Regions from separate parts of the Variovorax sp. R-27 genome, predicted to be linked through region 1. Evidence: riboswitches for the same ligand, from Rfam matches in the RefSeq annotation. Region 1 holds a riboswitch; the other holds the start of a gene.
The links. Region 1 has a riboswitch for thiamine pyrophosphate ahead of ACN9MV_RS14690 (purine-cytosine permease family protein). Riboswitches for the same ligand answer to the same signal wherever they lie in the genome.
Positions count from the first base shown of each region.

Region 2: it holds a riboswitch for thiamine pyrophosphate, as region 1 does, so the genes downstream of both, thiC (phosphomethylpyrimidine synthase ThiC) here and ACN9MV_RS14690 (purine-cytosine permease family protein) in region 1, are expected to answer to the same signal.

Region 1 covers NZ_CP183984.1:3,158,554-3,169,336, forward strand. Annotated here, with positions in the region: gene ACN9MV_RS14670 (thiazole synthase) at 1-450, opposite strand, end outside; gene thiS (sulfur carrier protein ThiS) at 469-666, opposite strand; gene ACN9MV_RS14680 (FAD-dependent oxidoreductase) at 663-1,754, opposite strand; gene thiD (bifunctional hydroxymethylpyrimidine kinase/phosphomethylpyrimidine kinase) at 1,799-2,653, shown strand; gene ACN9MV_RS14690 (purine-cytosine permease family protein) at 2,592-3,941, opposite strand; TPP riboswitch at 4,017-4,117, opposite strand; gene ACN9MV_RS14695 (adenylate/guanylate cyclase domain-containing protein) at 4,319-6,211, shown strand; gene ACN9MV_RS14700 (TetR/AcrR family transcriptional regulator) at 6,198-6,932, opposite strand; gene ACN9MV_RS14705 (aspartate aminotransferase family protein) at 7,047-8,351, shown strand; gene ACN9MV_RS14710 (NAD(P)/FAD-dependent oxidoreductase) at 8,348-9,418, opposite strand; gene fdxA (ferredoxin FdxA) at 9,376-9,705, opposite strand; gene ACN9MV_RS14720 (sulfate adenylyltransferase subunit 1) at 9,749-10,783, opposite strand, start outside.
Region 2 covers NZ_CP183984.1:6,167,297-6,178,079, forward strand. Annotated here, with positions in the region: gene ACN9MV_RS28945 (AraC family transcriptional regulator) at 15-1,043, shown strand; gene ACN9MV_RS28950 (thioredoxin family protein) at 1,114-1,440, opposite strand; gene ACN9MV_RS28955 (HAD family hydrolase) at 1,492-2,184, opposite strand; gene thiC (phosphomethylpyrimidine synthase ThiC) at 2,248-4,131, opposite strand; TPP riboswitch at 4,222-4,327, opposite strand; gene ACN9MV_RS28965 (YchJ family protein) at 4,354-4,788, opposite strand; gene ACN9MV_RS28970 (hybrid sensor histidine kinase/response regulator) at 4,845-6,617, opposite strand; gene ACN9MV_RS28975 (helix-turn-helix transcriptional regulator) at 6,797-7,543, shown strand; gene iaaH (indoleacetamide hydrolase) at 7,536-9,047, opposite strand; gene ACN9MV_RS28985 (acyl-CoA dehydrogenase family protein) at 9,178-10,308, opposite strand; gene ACN9MV_RS28990 (glutamate carboxypeptidase) at 10,342-10,783, opposite strand, start outside.

The DNA of each region.
Region 1 (10,783 bases):
CTGGCACAGCACCAGGTCTTCGGTGCAATAGGGCAGCACCTTGAAGCCGTCGCGGATCAGCTGCGAGGCCGCATCGACGAGGTTCAGCGTGTCGGGCTGCAGCGTGTAGTCGTCGCCGATCAGCTCGAGCTTGATCCACGGCGTGTCGAACAGCTCGCGCGCCATCTGCGCGGTGGCGATCACTTCCTGCACGCTGTGGCAGCCGGCGGTGTTGGGCAGCACCGGCACGTCGAGCTTGCGCAGCAACTCCCAGAAGCCGTTGCCAAGGTCGCTGTTGCCCGAGCCCTGGCTGGCAGTCTGGCGGCGCAGCGATGCGGTCAACATCGCTGGCCTTGCGCGCTTCACGGCGGCTTCGAGCAAGTCGGGCGAGGGGTAGCGCGCAGTGCCGAGCAGCAGGCGGCTCTGGAAGGTTTCGCCGTAGAGCACCAGTGGGTCGTTCGTGGTCGTCATGTTCTTTGTCTCCATCATTCAGCCGCCCGTCACGGGGCGGATCACTTCGATGCGGTCGTCGGACTGCAGTGCGCGCGCGGCATACGCCGAACGCGGCACGAACTCGCGGTTCACGGCCACCGCGAAAGGCGGCGTGGCGTTCAGTGCGGCCAGCGCATCGGTGAGCGTGGCGTGGTCGGGCAGCACGAAAGGCTTGTCGTTGATCAGGATGTTCATGTGTCGGAGATCTCCATGCCGAAGCTCCTTGCGAGGGCCGAGTGGCCGTGCGCGAGCAGCTCCATCGCGGCGTCGAGCAGCGCGGGCGCGATCATGAAACCGTGGCGGTACAGGCCGTTGATCTGCAGCACGCGCGGCTGCGGCTGGCGGATGGCGGGCAGGTTGTCGGGCAGCGTGGGGCGGCACTGCGTGGCGATCTCGACGATGCGCGCTTCGGCGAAGCCGCTGTGCACGGCATAGGCGGCGCTCAGCAGTTCGAGCGTTGAGCGCACGCTGGCGGGCGACATGTCTTCGGACTCGATCTCGGTCGCGCCGATCACGAACAGGTTGCCGGGCTTGGGCGCGATGTAGAGCGGGTAGCGCGGATGCACGAGGCGGGTGGGGCGTTGCAGGCTCACTTCGGGCGCATGGACGCGGATTACTTCGCCGCGCACGCCGCGCAGCGCGCTCCACTGGGGCTTGGCGCCGAGGCCGCGGCAGTCGATCACCCAGTCGGGCTGGCCTGTCGTGCCGGGTGAAAAATCAGACGGTGCGCGTGGCGATTGCCAGTGCAGCGTGACACGAGGGCTGGCCTGCAGCGTCGCGAGCAGCGAGGCCAGCAGCGCACGGTTGTCGAGCTGGCCTTCGCCGGGCAGGAACAGGCCCTGCGCAAAGCGCTGGCCCAGTGAAGGTTCCAGCGCTGTGATGGCCGGGCCGTCGAGCGTCTGCATTGGCGCGAGTTCGGGCACCTGCGCGCCGGTGCGGGCGAGCACGCGTGCAAGCCGCGCGGCTTCGGCGCTGTCCTGCCGGTGCCAGAGCACCAGCGTGCCCTCGCGCTGGAAAAAAACGGGCTGCGCCAGCAAGGCCAGCAGTTCGGGCCAGCGCGAGAGCGCGTGCTGCCCCATGCGCACGACCGACACCGGCGCCACGGCCGATTCGGCAAGCGGCGCGAGCATTGCCGCGGCCACGCGTGCGGCTGCGCCTTCGGCATCGGGACTGCCAGCTTCGAGCACATCGACCTTGCAGCCAGCCTGCGCGAGCGTTGCCGCCAGCAGGCGGCCCATGAGGCCCGCGCCGAGGATGGCGGCCGATTGAAAAGGAAGGCTCACAGCCGTGCTCCTTCGCATTGCCGATACCGCCGATAATTTTCGGCATGACCCAAGGACCCACCCAGCGCTACGCACGCGTGCTTTCCATCGCCGGCTCCGACAGCGGCGGCGGCGCCGGCATCCAGGCCGATCTCAAGACCTTCGCGGCCCTTGGCTGCTACGGCATGACGGCCATCACCGCGCTCACCGCGCAGAACACGCTCGGCGTATCGGGCATCCACGGTGTGCCGCCCGATTTCCTCAAGGCGCAGATCCAGGCCGTGGTGGAAGACATCGGCGTCGATGCCGTCAAGCTCGGCATGCTGCATGCGCCCGAGGTGGTCGAGGTGGTGGCCTGGGCCATCGACCGCTACCAGCTGAAGAACGTGGTGCTCGACCCCGTGATGGTCGCCACCAGCGGCGACCGCCTGATCGCCGCCGAGACGGTGCAGGTGCTGGTGCGCGAACTGTTCCCGCGCGCCGTGGTCGTCACGCCCAATCTCGACGAGGCGGCCTTGCTGATCGGCCATGCCATCGATGGCGTCGATGCGCTCGATGACGCGGCAAACGAGTTGCTCGCGCTCGGCGCGAAGGCAGTGCTGCTCAAGGGCGGCCATCTGCCGGGCGATGAGGTGGTCGACGTGCTGCTGCAATCCGGCGGTGAGCGCAGGCGCCTGGCTTCCAGGCGCATTGCCAGCCGCAACCTGCACGGCACGGGATGCACGCTGTCGTCCGCCATTGCCGCGCACCTTGCGTTGGGTGCGGCGCTGCCCGAGGCGGTCGAGCGGGCACGCGCCTACATCCTCGGCGCGATGGCTGCCGGTGCGGATGTGAAGATCGGCGCGGGTCATGGCCCCCTCAACCACGGCTTTGCGCCAGTGCCGACGCACCGCCTGCCGTTGTCAGCTTCGGCCGGCTGAGCCAGGCCAGCACGAAGGTCGCCGCCAGCGTTGGCAGGGCAGAGCCGAACTGCGGCGCCCACTTGGCCAGCGCGTGATACGCCGCGATGCCCGCGATCCAGATCAGCGCCGCGCCGAAGTCGATCTGGCGCGTACCGGCCAGTGATACCGACTGGCCGCTGCCCAGCCGCCCGATGATCACGCCGTACAGCGGCACGAACACCGAGCTCAGAAGCAGCAGGAAGGGCTCCAGCGTGTGCATCGGCAGCACCAGCGCCAATGCGATGCACAGCGCGGCCAGCAGCAGGCCCCAGCGCTTCACGCTCCATCGCGGCAGCAGGCTGTGCGTGGAGACCGAGCCCGAATAGACATCGCCGTACGCGTTGTCGAGCTCGTCGATCAGGATCAGGCCCAGCGCCACCAGTCCGCCTTGCGCCAGCAGCAGCGCGGTGACGAGGCTCACGCCGGGCTCGGCCACGCTCACCACCATCACGCCCAATGCGTAGCACCAGATGTTCGCCAGCGCATAGCCGATCCAGGTGCCGCTGAACGCGCTGCCCAGGCCGCCCTTGCCGGGTGCACTGCGTTTGCCGTGTCGCGCGTAGTCGGCCACCAGCGGCAGCCACGACACCGGCATCGCAATCACGAGATCGAGCGCGCTGAACATGCCCATCGTGCCGTCGCCCGGACGTGCCCAGAAGGCATCCAGGCCCTTGGCTTGCAGCCGTGTCGCGAATTGCCATGTGAGCCAGAGCAGCGACAGCACCACCAGCGGCAAGCCGAAGCGGCTCACGAAGCGCCTCACCAGCTTGACCATCGAGCCCGCGAGCAGCGCCAGCAGCACCGCGCCCCACAGCAGCGTGGTCAGCACGCCGCCCCAGGCGGTGCCCAGCGAGGGGCCGACCACCGACTGGCCGATGGCCTGCGTACCTTCCCGCATGATGACCAGTTCGAAGGTGGTCCAGCCCACCAGCTGCACGATGTTGAGCAGCACCGGCAGCCGGGCGAAGGCGCTTCCGTAGGTGGCGTGCATCAGGCCGGCGCTCGCCAGGCCGCTCTCGCAGCCCAGCCGCGCGGTCCAGGCCAGCAGGCCGGCGCCGACGCAGGAGCCGAGCACGATGGCAATGACCGCATCGCGCGTGCCCACGGCCGGCACGAGGTAGGCGCCGATCTGCATCACCAGCAGGCCCACGCCGAGGCTGAACCAGAGCGAGGCATGGTCGTGCCAGCCGAACACGCGTTGGGACGCGGGCAGCGGCGTCAGCGCCTCGTTCGAGACGGTCGCGTCGTTGTTGTTGTCGTTTGCCATCCATTTGCTCCAGTGCAAAGGTTTGGCAGGTGGGCGGGGCCCGAGCGACACGGCCGTCACGCGAGAGAACGTGAGAGGCCACCGGACCAGCTTCCCTGCGCGAGGATTACCTCAATCAGGTTCAAAGGGACTTTCTCAGCCGGACGGCAAGCCGCCCAACACCCCTAGCAAGTACGCCGCGAGGAACCCACGGCGCGGGCCGGAGTTTATCCCCTGCGGGGAAGCCGCAACAGCATGCGTGCCTTTGCGAGGCAGGGAAAACCCGCAGAGCGTGCACAGGCCACGAGAGAATCGGCGTCCAAAGAAGAACTGCCAATCAAAGAAACGGGAGCGCGCGCCGATAAGCGAGCAGGAACAAGAAATGAAGAAGGACTTGCATGGCAGATAGGGATTTCGCTGGCACCGGCCTACGGCGCTTCAGGGTCGACGTAGGCACCATCATCTGCGCCGTCGCGCTGTTGCAGTCGCTGCTGCTGGTGGCATTCGGCTACTGGGCCGCTGAGAAGCTGGTGTCCAGGGTGGGCACGGCCTCGCACAAGATCAACCATGACCGGGTCGAGGACAACGTGCTCGCCTTCCTCGCCAAGACCGAGGGAGTCATCCGATCGATTGCCGACTCTCCCAGCGTGCACGCCACCGGCGAGGATGGCGAACAGACCGCCGAGATGCTCTGGACCATGCTCGAGCAGACCCCCGAGCTCGACAGCATCAACGTGGCCACCGACGACGGCCACGTCTTGATGGCTGTGCGCTACCCGACCCCGGCTATCCGGCAGGTGTTGCGCGGCCCCGACTTCAGCACCGAAACCTGGCAGTACAAGCGCTCGCCCGACGCCGAGGGCGGCGACGCGAAGCAGCGCTTTGCTACGACGGCCATCACGGCCTATCGCAGCGACTTCGACCCCGAGAAGCGCACCTGGTACCGGGAGGCCATGAAGGCGCATGGACCCGTGTGGACCCAGCCTTTCCTGATGAGCGACTCACAGGAGCTTGCAATCGGCCATTCATTGCCCAGCGCACGTGTCGATGACGAGGGGCACACACGCCGGCTCGTGATCGACGGCAACGTGTCGCTGGGGCATCTGTCGAAGCTCGTGCGCATCTTCGGCGCGCTGGGGACCGGCGAGAGCGCCTTGCTGAGCGCCGACCATCACGTGATCGCGCGCAGCGACCACCCCGACCCGGTGCGCGAACTGGAGTCGCCAGACACCGGCGTGCTTGGTGCCTTGCATGCGCGCATGCTTGCCGCGGGCAAGGCGGGTGGCGCCGACGACATGGCTTTTTCCATCGAGCATGAAGGGCGCAAATACCTCGTGCAGACCTCGCACATCCCGCACACCCGGTGGCAACTCGTCAGCTGGGAGCCCGAAGACCTGCTGCTCGGGGGCCTGCATCGTTCGGTGCTCTGGGCGCTGCTGCTGACGCTGAGTTTTCTCGGCATCGCGCTGTTCATCTCGCTGCGGCTGTCGAAGCTCGTGACCCAGCCGATCGAAAACCTCGCGCTTGTCGCGCGCCGCATCGGGCGGCTGGAGCTAGACAACCTGCCGCTCGAGCCGAGCCGGGTTCTGGAGATCCAGCATCTGAACCAGGCGCTGGACGAATCGGCGCGCAGCCTGCAGGCCTTTCGCAAGTTCGTGCCGGTGGACATCATCCGCCAGCTCGTCGCCGAGGGCCACGCGCTCGCGCCCAGCGGCTCGCCGCGCCGCATCACCGCGATGTTCACCGACGTGGAGGGCTTCACCACCATCTCCGAATCGATGGAAGCCGACGTGCTCGTGAGGCAGCTGACCGAGTACTTCAACCTGGCGGCCGGTATCTTTGCGCGGCATGGCGGCGTGGTCGACAAGTTCATGGGCGACGGCATCATGGTGCTGTGGGGCGCGCCGTCCGACCTGGAGGATGCGGAATACCGGGCCTGCGTCGCGGCGCTCGAACTGCATGCCGAAATGGACGTGCTCAACGGCAAGTGGCGGGGCGAAGGCCTGCACGAGTTCCGCACGCGCGTAGGCATCCACACCGGCCACGTGATCGCGGGCGTGCTCGGGTCGAGCAACCGGCTGTCTTACACCGCCATCGGCGACGCGATCAATGCGGCAAGCCGCATCGAGGGCGCCAACAAGGAACTGGGCACGCGTACGCTGATCTCGCAGACGACATTCGAGGGACTGGGTGGGCGGCTCGCCACCCGCCGCATCGAGGAAACGACCGAGCTGCGCGGCAGGCAGGCGCGCATGGTGCTGTACGAGCTGTTCGGGCCTACGCAGCCCTGACCTTGCGCGCGAACGCCTCCAGCCCGTCGATGGTGATCTGGATGTGTCGCTCGAAGCTGCTGTCGAGCGGCACGGTGGTGCCGTTATCCCAGCGCAGGATGAAGGCTTTGTTGGCCAGTTGCGCCAGGTTGCGCGTGAGCACCGGGTGGTCGAGTGGGCGAATCGTGTGCACGCGCTCGCGCAGCTCCTCGGCCCAGGCCTGGGTGTTGTCCACGGGCAGGGGCGAGAACTCCATCGTCAGGAAGCCCAGCATTGCGGCGACCACGCAGTTGTAGGCCTCCAGCAGCGGCTCGCCCTCGAAGCCGGCCTCGGTCAGCGCCGCCAGCACGCCTTCGACCAGCTCGATCGGCAGGCTGCCGTTCGACACCAGCTGCGCGCCCAGCAGCTGCGCCACGTTCGGGTGGCGCCGCACCGCGGTGCGGCAGCGGCGGAACAGTTCGGTGATCCATGCCTGCCAGTCGAGCTTGCCGGGCGGCGGCGTGACTTCGGCCATGACGGTGGCGGCCACTTCGGCCAGCAGTGCCTCGCGCGTGCTCACGTGCCAGTGCACGGTGGCCGGATAGACATCGAGCCGCGCCGCGACCTCGCGCATGCTGAAGGCGCCCAGGCCGAATTCGTCGATCTGCGCCAGTGCGACTTCGGCGATGCGTTGTTTCGTCAGACCGCCACCGCCGGCGGGGCGGCCGGCCGTACGGGGCTTGGGAGGCGATTTCTTCGTCATGGTTGCGGCCATTGTGCGGCAGCCGGGTTGACTGTATAAACAATATTAATTGAGCACTGACCAATAAACTGCGCCGCAAACGACGATCGCATCACCACCCGAAGGACATCCGCCATGACCCATGCCGCCATCGACCAGGCTCTTGCCGGCGCATACCAGCGCTTCACCGAGAGCAACCCCGCCAGCCGCCATCAGTTCGAGGAGCAGGCGCGCTACATGCCCGGCGCCAACAGCCGTTCGGTGCTGTTCTACGCGCCGTTTCCGCTGACCATTGCCAAGGGAGAGGGGGCTGCGCTGTGGGATGCCGACGGCCACCGCTATGCCGACTTCATCGCCGAGTACACGGCCGGCGTCTACGGCCACTCCGCACCCGAGATCCGTGAAGCCGTCATCGAGGCGATGCAAAGCGGCATCAACCTCACGGGCCACAACCTGCTCGAAGGCCGGCTGGCAAGGCTTATCTGTGAGCGTTTTCCGCAGATCGAGCAGTTGCGCTTCACCAACTCGGGCACTGAGGCGAACCTGATGGCGCTGACTGCCGCGCTGCACTTCACGGGGCGTCGCAAGATCGTGGTGTTTGCGGGCGGCTACCACGGTGGCGTGCTGGGTTTCGGCGCAAAGCCGCTGCCGACGACGGTGCCGTTCGATTTCCTGGTGCTGCCCTACAACGATGCGCAAACGGCGCGCGAGCAGATCGAAAGGCACGGCGCCGAGATCGCCGCCGTTCTGGTCGAGCCGATGCAGGGGGCGAGCGGCTGCATTCCGGGGAGCCTCGACTTCCTGCAGGCGCTGCGCGAATCGGCCACGCGCGTCGGTGCGTTGCTGGTTTTCGACGAGGTGATGACCTCCCGCCTGGCGCCGCACGGGCTGGCGAACAAGCTGGGCATTCGGTCAGACATCACCACACTGGGCAAGTACATCGGCGGCGGCATGTCCTTCGGCGCTTTCGGAGGGCGTGCCGACGTGATGGCGCTGTTCGACCCGCGCACCGGGTCGCTGGCCCACTCGGGTACCTTCAACAACAACGTGCTGACGATGGCCGCCGGTTATGCAGGCCTCACCAAGCTGTTCACGCCCGAGGCGGCCGGCGCGCTGGCGGAGCGGGGCGAGGCGATGCGGGCGAGGCTCAATGCGCTGTGCGTGAAAGAGGGCGTTGCGATGCAGTTCACCGGGCTGGGCTCGCTGATGAACGCGCATTTCGTGGGCGGCGAGGTGCGCAGCGTCGACGATCTGGCACCAGTCGATGGCCGCCTGCGTCAGCTGCTTTTTTTCCACCTGCTGAGCGAGGGCATCTACACCTCGCCGCGCGGCTTCGTCGTGCTGTCGCTGCCATTGGCGGATGCGGATATCGACCGCTACGTGGCCGCCATCGGCAGCTTCATCGGCGAATACCGGGCGCTGCTGCCTGGCGCGCGTTAACGGGAGCCGGAAACGCCCAGCAGCTCGTGCAGACGCGTGCTGGTGGTCGTGTACTGTAGCGGCACGGCCTTGCCCGGGAACACGATGGCCGTGGCGCCCCAGGCGGCCAGAGTGGCCTCGTGGAAGCCGCAGACGATGAGCTTCTTCTTGCCCGGGTAGGTGTTGATGTCGCCCACCGCGAACACACCGCGCTCGCGGGTTTCGTATTTCTCGGTGTCGACAGGCACCTGTTTGCGCTCCAACTCCAGGCCCCAGTCGGCGATGGGGCCGAGGCGCGGCGAGATGCCCAGGCATGCGATCAGCGCGTCGAGCGGCAGATCGACCGTGGTGGCGTCAGGCGTGGTGATCTGCAGTTGCTTGCCGTCAAAGGCAGTGGGCTGGCCGACCTTGAAGGCCAGCTTGCCCGCGGCCACGAGGGCGCGCATAGCTGAGATGTTGGCCTCGTCAGCCTGGAAGCCGTCGCGCCGGTGCACCAGCGTGACCTGCTTCGCGATCGCCGTGAGCGCGATGGCCGTTTCGAGCGCGATGTCGTCGCCGCCATTCACCACCACTGTCTGCCCGGCGAAGCGGTCCAGCGAATCGGGGTGATAGAAGAGCGAGCTGCCTTCGAACTGCGCGATGCCTTCGATGGTGATGCGCTTGGGTACGAAGGCCCCGACGCCGGCCGCGATGAACACCGTCTTCGCCAGGAAGGCGGTGCCGACCGAAGTCGTCAGCAGCAACCGGTCGTCAGCCTGGCGCTCCAGCGTGGCAACCTGCTCGCCGAAATGAAACTGCGGCTTGAACGGCGCCACCTGCTGCAACAGCGACTGCGCCAGACCGCGCCCGCTGGTCACCGGCGTGCCGGGAATGTCGTAGATCGGCTTGTCGCCATACAGCGCCACGCACTGGCCGCCCGCGGCGGGCAGTGCATCGACGATATGACAGGAGATTTCGAGCAGGCCCAGCTGGAAGGCCTGGAACAGCCCCACGGGGCCGGCACCGACGATCAGGGCGTCGGTTTCGATGGGGGTAGCCAAGGTGCTCAGCGCACCAGCTCCCCGATCTTGTCCGTCTTGTCTTTCCACTCTTCGGCGTCAGGCAGGGCGGGCTTGCGCTTGGTGATGCTCTTCCAGCCGTCGGCCAGGGCCAGCTCGGCGTTGATCTTGATGAAGGCGATCTGGTTGGCCGGCAGGTCTTCCTCGGCGTAGATCGCGTTGACCGGGCATTCGGGGATGCAGACCGCGCAGTCGATGCATTCGTCCGGGTCGATCACCAACATGTTGGGACCTTCGCGGAAGCAGTCGACGGGGCAAACGTCCACGCAGTCGGTGTATTTGCAACGGATGCAGGCTTCGGAGACGACGTGAGTCATTTGTCTTTTAACGTCAGTGTGAGATCGGGGGAAACCCGAGATTTTAGGCCTTTGCGGCGGCGGGCTGCACAAGCACGGCAGCAGCGGTCTTGTGGGAGGCCGTATCGACCAGCACCAGGGAGCCCAATGCACGCGATTGCGTGAAGGGAAGCACGGCCAGCGGCTGCTGCAATGCCAGCACCACGTCGCCGATGGCATTGGCTTCCAGCTGCGTTGCCGGCTCCGATTCGAGCGTCGTGATGTTCACGCGATCGACGATGCGCGCCACCTTGGCCTTGACCCAGCGGTGACCCTGCAGCGCCCAGTACACGCGGCCCGCGACCAGCGGCTCGTCGTCGAGCCAGGCCACGGTGGCGGTGATCTCGCGCACCGGCTCGAAGGCGCCGGGCGCCAGCAGCCAGTCGCCGCGCGACACATCGACCTCGCGGTCGAGCACGATGCCGGCGCTGTGGCCTGCATGCACCGCCTTCGGCTGGCGCGTGTGGCTCAGCACCTGCGCGACCGTGGCGGTCTGATTGCTCGGCAGCACGGTCACGCGCTGGCCGGGTTCCACGTGGCCCGAGGCGACGCGGCCCCAGAACACGCGGCGGCCCTGCGAGGTGTCGGCGGAAGAAGAGAACTTCTCGACCCACTGCACCGGAAAGGCGAAGGGCACGTCCTCGTCCTGCGCCGTGACGGGCAGCTCCTCGAGCAGCTCGAGCAGGCTCGGGCCTTCGTAGCCGACCCAGTCGGCATGGCGCGTGGCCACGTTCCAGCCCTTGAGCGCCGAGATCGGCACGATGCCCGCCACCTGCACGCCAGCCGCTTCGGCAAAGGCGTTCAGCGCGGTCGAGATGCGTTCGAAGGCGAGGCCGGCGTCGTCGATGGCGTCGAGCTTGTTCACCGCGAACACGATCGACTGCACGCGCAGCAGATGGCACAGCAGCGTGTGGCGGCGCGTCTGCGGGAGCAGTTCGCGCTTGACCACGGTGCCGTCTTCCACTTCGGCGGCCCAGGCCAGCTTGGTTGCGTCGACCAGCACCACGGCGGCGTCGGCGGCCGAGGCGGCCGTGACCATGTTGCGCGTGTACTGCTCGTG
Region 2 (10,783 bases), 3.0 Mb from region 1:
CGATCCGTCGAGCCATGTCGCCCCCGTCGTTCCTCAGACCCGCCCGCGCCGTCACGCCGATGGCCTTCGTGAGAGCTATCGTGCAGGGCTACGAGCGCTACGGCATGGACCCCGCCGAGGCGCTGAAGGCGGCACAGATCACGCCGCGCGAACTGGCCCGGCCGGGCGCGCGGGTGACGGCCGCGCAGTTCGAGGTGCTGTCGGGCCACGCCATGCAGGAGCTCGACGACGAAACACTCGGCTGGTTCTCGCGGCGCCTGCCCTGGGGCACCTACGGCCTGCTGTGCCGCGCCTCACTGAGCTCGCCCGACCTGGGCGTGGCCATCAAGCGCTGGTGCCGCCACCACCGGCTGCTGACCGAGGACATCGGCCTGTCGCTCGAAGTGGCCGGCGGCGTGGCCACGCTGCGCATCGCCGAGAACGTCCCGCTGGACGACGCCTTCCGCGAGTTCTGCCTGGTGACCACCCTGCGCTTCGTGCACGGCTACATGTGCTGGGCCATCGACTCGCGCATCTCGCTGCGACACGCGAGCTTTCCGTTTGCCGCGCCACCGCACAGCGACGCCTATCCGCTGATGTTCACGCCAGACGTGCGCTTCGACGCGCCGCAGGCGGGCATCAGTTTCGACGAGCGCTATCTCGCCCTGCCCTTGCAGCGAGACGAACGCGCGCTGCGCACCATGCTCAGGCGCGCACTGCCGCTCACAATCCTGCAGTACCGGCGCGACCGCCTGCTGGGCCAGCGCGTGCGCGAACTGCTGCGTTCGCGCGCCAGCGAGGCCACCACCGCCGAGGCGCTGGCCGGGCTGCTCAACGTGTCGAGCCGCACGCTGCACCGGCAACTGCACGAGGAAGGCACTTCGCTGCAGGCGCTGAAGAACGAGGTGCGCCACGAGATGGCTGTCGACCTGTTGCGCCGCACCACGCGGCCTGTCAAGCAGGTGGCGCTGGCCGTGGGGTTTCGCAACGAGAAGAGTTTTTCGCGGGCGTTCCTGCAGTGGACGGGGTATGCGCCTCGCGACTTTCGGCAGCAGGGGCTGTAGCGGAGGGCGTTTGGGGCACGTTCGGGGTGCGTGCGAATGACACCGGGTACTCCCCTCCGGGAATGACGCGTCAGCTAGGCTGCGCGATCAACTCAAGCGCGTCGGCAATCGACTGACTGTCCTCAGGCCGCACCAGCTTCGCAACCTGCTTGCCGTCACGCATGAACACCAGCGTAGGCCAGAGCCGCACGTTGAACGAACGACCCAGCGGACGCCCGCTGCCGTCTTCGACCTTGATGCGGCGAATGTCCGGGTACTTGGCAAAGGCCTCGGCGATGTTCGGCTGGGCGGCCTTGCAGATGCCGCACCAGTTGGTGCCGAACTCGACCACGGCAGGGCCGGTGAGCGCGTCGATCTCGCTGCGGTCGGGCTGCTCGGTTTTGTATTCGGAAGTCATGGGAAGTGGTTCCTGCTGCTCGGGAGTTGCGCCCTGCATTCCACCAGAAACTCAGGCCGCCTGCAGCCCGTAGCCCGAAAGCAGCGCCGGCAGTTCGGCCATGTCGCTGAACACTTTCACCGCGCCCACGCTGAGCAGAGGGCCGGGGCCGCTGTGGCCCGATTCGCCGGTGCTGTAGCCGAACACAGTGGCTCCTGCAGCCACGCCGGCCATTGCGCCGGTGACGGTGTCTTCGACGATGGCGCAGCGCTTCGGGTCGACGCCGAGGGCTTCCGCCGCAGCGAGATACACGTCGGGGTGCGGCTTGGAGCGCGGCATCTCGTGTCCGCTGAAGATGCGGCCCTGGAAATAGTCGAGCATGCCGACCTTCGCAAGCTGCAGTTCGACCTTGTGGCGGTCGGCACCGGAAGCGCAGGCGATGCGGCCCTTGAGCCTTGAATGGATTTCGCGGATGGCGGCGGGCGCGTGGGGAATGGCGACGAGGTCGCGCTCCAGCGCCTCATTGCGGCGGGCGCGGAAGGTCTTGAGCCAGTCGTCGGTGATCCTGACGCCGGTCTTCGTCTCGATGAGCGCCGCCTCGTCCTTCACCGCCTTGCCGGTGAAGGTGTTCATCGATTCCTCGGTCGTGATGTGCCAGCCGAGCTCGCCGAGCATTTCGGCGAGCACGCGGTTGGTGATGGGTTCGGAGTCGACGAGCACGCCGTCGCAGTCGAAGAGAACGGCGGAAAAAGGAAAGGGGGTCATTGCGGTGCCGGAGTTCGGTGATTGGCCCCATGGTAGCAACGCCCCCTTTTCGCAGGAGGAAGCTCAGGCTATCGGACGGATCGGGATGTACATCTCGCCGCCACCGGCCATGAATTCCTTCGACTTCTCTTCCATGCCCTCGGCCATGGCGGCTGCCTCGGCCACGCCCTTCTTCGCTGCGTATTCGCGCACTTCCTGCGTGATCTTCATCGAGCAGAACTTGGGCCCGCACATCGAACAGAAATGCGCCACCTTGCTCGAATCCTTCGGAAGCGTCTCGTCATGGAATTCGCGCGCGGTGTCGGGGTCGAGGCCCAGGTTGAACTGGTCCTGCCAGCGGAATTCGAAGCGCGCCTTGCTCAGCGCATCGTCGCGCGAGCGGGCCCCAGGGTGCCCCTTGGCCACATCCGCCGCATGCGCGGCGATCTTGTAGGCAATGATCCCCTGCTTCACGTCGTCGCGGTCCGGCAGCCCCAGGTGCTCCTTCGGAGTCACGTAGCAAAGCATCGCGGTGCCGGCCCAGCCGATCATGGCCGCGCCGATAGCACTGGCAATGTGGTCGTAGCCCGGCGCGATGTCGATGGTCAGCGGCCCGAGCGTGTAGAACGGCGCCTCGTGGCAGTGCTTGAGCTGCTCGTCCATGTTCGATTGGATCATGTGCATCGGCACGTGGCCCGGCCCTTCGATCATGGTCTGCACGTCGTGCTTCCATGCGATCTGCGTGAGTTCGCCCAGCGTGCGCAACTCGGCGAACTGCGCTTCGTCGTTGGCGTCGGCGCCCGAGCCGGGACGCAGGCCATCGCCGAGCGAGAAGCTCACGTCGTAGGCCTTCATGATGTCGCAGATGTCTTCGAAGTGCGTGTAGAGAAAGCTCTCCTTGTGGTGCGCGATGCACCACTTGGCCATGATCGATCCGCCGCGCGACACGATGCCCGTCATGCGGTCGGCCGTGAGGTGGATGAACGGCAGGCGCAGCCCGGCGTGGATGGTGAAGTAGTCGACGCCCTGCTCCGCCTGCTCGATCAGCGTGTCGCGATAGATCTCCCAGGTCAGGTCTTCGGCCACGCCGCCCACCTTCTCGAGCGCCTGGTAGATGGGCACCGTGCCGATGGGCACCGGCGAGTTGCGCACGATCCAGTCGCGCGTGGTGTGGATGTTCTTGCCGGTCGACAGGTCCATCACGTTGTCGGCGCCCCAGCGAATGGCCCACACCAGCTTCTCGACCTCTTCCTCGATGCTCGAGGTGACGGCCGAGTTGCCGATGTTGGCGTTGATCTTCACCTTGAAGTTGCGGCCGATGGCCATCGGCTCGACTTCGGGGTGGTTGATGTTCGCGGGAATGATCGCGCGGCCGCGGGCCACTTCGTCGCGCACGAACTCGGGCGTGATGATGCGCGGAATGGTCGCGCCCATCGGGTTGCCCATCACGCGCCTGGCGCGCTCTTCGTTGGCGAGGTACTCGGCCATCCACTCGCGCTTGCCGTTCTCGCGCAAGGCCACGTACTCCATTTCGGGCGTGACGATGCCGCGGCGCGCGTAGTGCATCTGCGTGACGTTGGCGCCCGACTTCGCGCGGCGCGGCGTGCGCTGCAGTGCCGAGGCGCCGGCGCGCAGTTCGGCCAGGCGTTGCGCGTCGCGGTCTTCGTTCTTGGCGCCGTCGTCAAGCGCGTGATGCGTGCGGCCTTCGTAACTTTCGGTGTCGTTGCGCTCCAGCACCCAGGCGCCGCGCACGTCGGGCAGGCCGCGGCGCACGTCGATCTCGACCTTCGGGTCTGTGTACGGGCCCGAGGTGTCGTAGAGCGACACGGTCTCGCCGTTGGTCAGCGCAACGTCGCGCACGGGCACGAACAGGTCGGGCCGGCTGCCCGGAATGACGCACTTGTGCGACGCGGGAAAAGGCTCGCGCGTCAGCGAAAGCAGCGTGGTGAACTTGTCGGGGGCATTCATCGGAGGCACTCCTTGTTGAGGAAAGGGTGCTCCGCAATCGCTCGGTGGGCTTCGGGAAGCCCGTCACGGAAGGGGGAGTGACGGACCGAAGTCAGGGAGTGCAGCTCTTCTTACGCCGGTATGACCCGGATCAAGTTCGCGGGTCGGCTGCTTTGCCATCTCAGCACGCCACATGCGTGCACCCCGGAGCGGGGCCGATTGTGCGGGCCTCGGCCCGGTGCGTCAACCCAGGGGTACTTGCAGGTCGCCGTCCAGGTAGTACCAGCGGTCGCCTTCGCGCACGAAGCGGCTGCGCTCGTGCAGGCGCGTGGCGGCACCCGTGGCCGCGCTGCGCTGACGCGCGACGAACTCGATTTCGGCATGGTCCGCGTCGAGCACCGAGCGCGAGCGGATGTCCAGCCCCAGCCACTTGACGCCCGGCTCGAACTCGATCGAGGCCGGCCGCTTCGACGCGTGCCAGGTGGCGAGCAGGTATTCGCCGCGCTCCAGCACGAAGGCCGAATAGCGCGAACGCATCAGCGATTCGGCGTCGGGCGCGGGCGTGTTCCCGAAATCGTCGAGATAGCGGCCACAGCACAGGGCGTAGCCGATGGGCTTGTCGCGGCGGTCTGTACGGCCGCAGGGGCAAGGTCCGGTGGTGGGATCGTTGGCGCTCATGAAGACCGCTATTGGAACACCTTGCGGGCCGGGCGCGGACAGGGCAAGCCCCGAGGCTAGGCAGGCCGGCTTGCGGCAATGGCTTCCTGCAGGGCCTGCGCGCCCGCCGGCTTGTAGATCAGCGCATAGCCCGCGCGCTCGACCTCGGCCCGCGTCGCATGCGCGGTTTCGCCGGTGAGGATGACGACGTTGCGCGCCTTGCCGACCGCCTGCAGGGCTTGCGCGGCGGCCAGGCCCGAGAGGCCGCTGCCCAGGCGCAGGTCGCTCAGCATCAGGTCGAACATGCCGCCGTGCTGCAGCGCCTCGCGCGGGTTTGCGGCCACCGCAACCTCGTGGCCCCAGCCGACGAGCAGCGAACGCATGGCTTCGCGCACGGGCTGCTCGTCGTCGAGCACGAGGATGCGGATCGGCGCCAGCGGTGCATTGCCGACAGGCTCCGGCAGCGCCTCGCCGGCCTGTACCTCGGATCCCGGCGGCGCGGCCGCCTCTTCCAGTACCAGCGAGAAGGTGCTGCCGCGGCCCGGCGCGGTGCGCACCTCGATGCGCGAACCCATCACGTGCGCCATGCTCGCCACCAGCGACAGGCCCAGCCCGAGGCCGCGGCTGCGGTCGCGGCCCGGGTTGTCGACCTGGAAGAACTCCTCGAACACATGCGTCTGGTGCTGCGCCTCGATGCCCACGCCCGAGTCGCGCACCTCGATGCGCCACGCGGGCACACCGCTGGGCGGGCGCTGCAGCCGCCGCGCGAAGACGAAGACGGTGCCCGCCGGCGTGTACTTGATGGCGTTGTCCACCAAGTTGCCGAGCAGCCGCGCGAGCATGCGCGCATCGGCGCGCACGACGGCCTCGGTCGGGCGAACGCGCAGATCGAGCCCCTTGGCATCGGCCAGCGCGGCGAAGCGGCCGTTCAGCGCCTCGAAGATCGGGTCCAGGTGCAGGGGCTCCAGCCGCACCGGGGCCACGCCGCCGTCGAGCTGCGCGATGTCGAGCAGGGCATCGACCGAAGCGCGCAATGCATCGACGCTGTCGCGCATGAAGCGCAGGTTGTCGGCGCTCGGCGCGCTGCGGGTGTTGAGCGCGTCGACGAAGATCGCCAGCGCATGCATCGGCTGGCGCAGGTCGTGGTTGGCTGCCGCGAAGATGCGCGCGCGCTGCGCCGCGAGCTGCGCCACGTGGTCGAGCTGGCGCGCGAGCGCATCGGCCAGACGCGCGTTCTCGAAGCCGTGCTCGATGGAACGCACGATCAGCCGGTTCTGCTTGCGCGCGTAGTACAGCGCGGCAAACATCTGCGAGACCACCAGGCAGCCCATGAGGATGGTCACGCTGCCCGGCTCCACCACCAGCCGCAGCGCCATGCCGAGGAACATCGGCACGCTGAAGCACAGCGCGGCCAGCCACCACTGCGCGAGCGCCGCGATGACGACGCTCGATACACCGCTGATGAAGAAATACATCAGCAAAATCAGCGTGAGGTTGTCGTGCGGAAAGAAGAGCCACGGCGCCAGCCCCCAGATCAGCCCCGGCACCAGCATGCGCACCTCCAGCCGCCGGCGCGTGCGCACTGCCGTGGCCACGTCGATGCTGGCCGGATCCACGCGGCGAAGGTGGCGGTGCCGCTGCCACTGCGAGGTGTGCACCAGCAGGCCCCACACCATCGCACCGGGGTTGCGCGTGAGTACGAGAAAAGTAATCCAGAAGATGGCCGCGACGGTGGCTGCCATCAGCGGTGTGTCGTAGGTGTCGTCCACGTAGGCCCGCGCGAGGCTCTGGTCGACCAGTGGATTGGGGTTGGGCGACTCGACCCAGTAGTCGCGCAGGCGGCGCAGCATTTGCCCCGGAAAAGGGGGGCGGCTGGAGCTGGAGGAAGACGACTGCATGGGCGAAGAAACCGGCTTTCGATTCTGCGCGCATTGCCTGCCAGAGCGCATCCCCTGCGGGCATCCACCCTTGGCGCGGCGCTTGCTAAACGTTAGCGTTACAACGGCTCCCTCGAGAAAGTCGGCGATGTATGTACCTCACAGGCTCTGAACAGCACGCACTGCGCGGCGTTTTCACGCTGCTGGCGGAAGACCGCGGCGAGCAGGAGATCCGCGAGCGCCTGGGCTGGGCGCTGCTCGACCTGCTGCATGCGGACCAGTTCGCCTCGTTCGTGTGGGACGCCGCCAGCGGCAGCTTCGGCGCGCGCGTGGCGCTGCACATGGACCCCGCGAATCTCGACAGCTATGCGCAGTGGCACCAGCACCACGACCCGATCACATTCGTGCTGCAGTCGCGGCGCCGCGCCACACGCGTGACCGAAGTGATGCCGCAGCGCGAGCTGATGCGCACCGCCTTCTTCAACGACTTTCTCGCGCGCGACGGGCTGCACTGGGGCATGAACCTGCATGCCTTCGAGGGCGAACGCGCGCTGGGAGACCTGCGCATCTGGCGCCGCAAGGGGCGCAGCGATTTCGGCGATCACGAGAAGGCGTTGCTCGACCTGATCGAGCCGGCGTTCGCGGGCGCCCTGCAACGGGCGCAGCGCGCGACTGCTCCGGCGTCCGGGGCGCGCGAAGCCGCGTGGGCCTTGCTGAGCGTGCGCGAGCAGGAAGTGGCCCGCTGCGTGCGCGAAGGGCTCACCGACAAGGAGATCGCGCGGCGCCTCGCGGTGGGCGTGCCCACCGTGCGCACCTACCTGCGGCGCATCTTCGACAAGCTGGGCATCGAGCGCCGCTCGGCGCTCGCAGGCTGGGCCATGCCGCTCGCGCTCACTTAGGCGCCGGCAGCCGGCCGAGCACCTGCTCCACCGCCATGCCCACGGCCAGCAGCTTGCGGTCGCTGCCGGCAGAGCCGTCCAGCTCCAGGCCCACGGGCAGGCCGCTGGTTGCGCCGAGGCCCGATGGCAACTGCACGCCCGGTATGCCGGCGTTGCTGCCCGGGTCGGTGTTCTGGATCAGCGAGTCGAAGTTCTTGGGGCTGCTGGCTTCGGCCCCCGCGGCCAGTGCCACGCGCGGCACCGTCGGGAACACCAGTGCGTCGAGCCTGTTCTTCGCGAAGGTGTCGCGGTAGAGCTTCTGCAGAGCGGGGCGCGCGACGCGCATCGCGTTCTCGTAGACCGGCTTCGCATCGACCACGCCACTGGCTGCGGGCAGCTTGCGCGGGATGACGAAGGTCTCGAAGGTGCCCTTGACGTCGGGGCTGGCGATGCCGGCCGTGAGCTGCGCAATGTCGATGCCCGTGCGGTACTTCGCGAGGTAGGTCACCATGTCGTCGTGCGCCTCGTAGAGCGCCAGCGGAAAGCCGACCGCGCCGTTGAGCTCCATCAGCTTCGGCATCTCCACATCGACCAGCGTGACGCCGGCCGCGCGCAGTTTCGCAAACGCGGCATCGGTGGCGGCGCGCGTGTCGGCGTCGAGATTGGCCTGCATGGCCGGCACCACGCCAAGGCGCAGGCGCTTCAAGTCGGCAGGCTTGAGCGGCTTGCCGCCCGCGATGACGCCGTCGAGCAGCGCCACGTCGGCCATCGATTGCGCCATCGGCCCCGCCGTGTCGCGCGTGTGCGAGATCGGCGCAATGCCCTGCTGCGGATAGCGCCCCACTGTCGGACGCAGCGACGCACAGCCGTTGAACGCACACGGAATGCGCACCGACCCGCCCGTGTCGGTGCCCAGCGCGGCCGGCGCCATGCGCGCACCCAGCGCGGTGCCGTTGCCCGACGACGAGCCGCCCGCGATGCGCGTCGCGTCGTAGGCATTGCGCACGCCCACCTCGGGGCCGGTCTGGAACGCGGGGTTGTAGCCGGTGACACCGAAGGCCAGTTCGTGCATGTTCGTCTTGCCGAGCACCACCGCACCGGCCGCACGCAGCCTGGCCACCACCGGGGCGTCGGCGGAGGGCACGAAGCCCTTGAGCGCGGGTGTGCCGGCCGTCGCGGGCAGGCCCTGCACCTGGATGTTGTCCTTGATGGCCACCGGCAGGCCGGCCAGCGGCTTGCAGGCGCCACCGCGCTTGCGCAGTGCATCGGCGGCGCGCGCGGCCTTCAGCGCGCCGGCTTCGTCTAGCGTGATGAAGGCGTTGAGGTTGGCTTTGGCCCTGGCTTGGGCGAGATACGCCGTCACCAACTGCTCGCTGGTGACGGTGCCGGCGCACAGTTGCTGCACGGCTTCGGTCGCGCTCAGAGTGGAAATATCAGGGGCTGCGAGCTGCGCGCGCGCCGGCAGGGCCACGGCACCGATGCACAGGAGTGCCAATGCGGGGGAAGCGGTTCTGAAGATGGACATGGCAAAGACCTCCGACAAAGAGGCCACCATGCTGCGCCTGCTGCGCGTATCTGTCTGTCATCCAAACCGATGACAGACGGGTGGGGGTTGCGGCGCTACCGGAACATCACCCGCCCCGGCCGCATGTCGCTCACGCCAGCGCGCGTTGAATCAGCAGCTTCTGTATGTCCGAAGTGCCTTCATAGATCTGGCACACGCGCACGTCGCGGTAGATGCGCTCCAGCGGAAAGTCGTTCACGTAGCCGTAGCCGCCCAGCGTCTGGATGGCCGCGCTGCACACGCGCTCGGCCATCTCGCTGGCGAACAGCTTGGCCATGGCGGCTTCCTTCAGGCAGGGCAAGCCGGCGTCGCGCAGGCTCGCGGCATGCCAGATCAACTGGCGCGCGGCCTCGATCTGCGTCGCGCATTCGGCCAGGCGAAAGCCCACGGCCTGCTGCTCGAAGATCGAGCCGCCAAAGGCCTGGCGTTCCTTGGCATAGGCCAGCGCCACGTCGAAGGCGCTGCGTGCCATGCCCACGCTCTGCGCGGCAATGCCGATGCGGCCGCCTTCGAGCGCGCCGAGCGCGATCTTGTAGCCCTCGCCTTCCGCGCCGATCAGGTTCTCGCGCGGGATGCGGCAGCCGTCGAAGTTGATCTGCGCTGTGTCGCTGCTGTGCTGGCCCAGCTTGTCTTCGAGGCGCGCGACGTTGTAGCCCGCCGCATCGGTCGGCACGATGAACGCGCTCATGCCGCGCTTGCCCGCGCCCTTGTCCGTTACCGCGATGACGATGGCCACCTGGCCGTTCTTGCCGCTGGTGATGAACTGCTTCACACCGTCGATCACGTAGGCGTCGCCGTCCTTGCGCGCCGTGGTGCGCAGGCTCGAGGCATCGCTGCCTGCCTGCGGCTCGGTGAGACAGAAGGCGCCGAGCATCTGGCCCTGCGCCAGCGGTTCGAGCCACTGCTTCTTCTGCTGCGCGTTGCCGTAGCGCATGAGGATGGCGTTGACCGGGCAGTTGGTCACGCTGATGGCGGTGCTGGTGCCGCCGTCGCCGGCCGCGATTTCCTCCAGCACCAGCGCGAGAGTGAGGTAGTCGAGGCCGGCGCCGCCGTTCTCTTCGGGCACGCAGATGCCGTAGGCGCCCAGCGCCGCGAGGCCCTGGTGGGCCTCCTTCGGAAAGCTGTGCTCGCGGTCCCACTTGGGCGCGTTGGGCCAGAGTTCGGCTTGCGAGAAATCGCGCACCGCGTCGCGGATGGCTTCCTGGTCGGTGCTGAGCAGCATGGCGTTGTCTCCTGTCTTTTCTTCTGTTCGTGCTTACTTGCCGGCGCCCAGATCCATGATCAGGCGAGCGGCCATGTACAGGCGGCGCGGAATGGCGCTGATGTCCACGTACTCGGCCTTGTCGCTGTGGTAGCCGAAGCCCGGCAGGCCCAGGCTCTCGATCACGGGCTTGCCCGAGAGCGCCGCATAGGCTGCGTCGGTGCCGCCGCCGGTGCGCTCTTCCACGCCCAGCGTGCCGCCGGCTTCCTTGTAGTAGCCCACGGCCTTGTCGACCAGCTTCTTGCCGCCTTCGCCGGCATTGAAGGCCGGGCGGCCGCGCGTGACGATCACCTTGACGTCGGCCTCGGGCAGTTTCTTCTGCTGCGCGCGTTCTTCCAGCGTCTTCATCGCGGCATCGAAGTCTTCGTTGCGCGCATAGCGCACGTCGGCATTCAGCGTGGCGCTGGCGGGAATGATGTTCGACACGTTGCCGGCC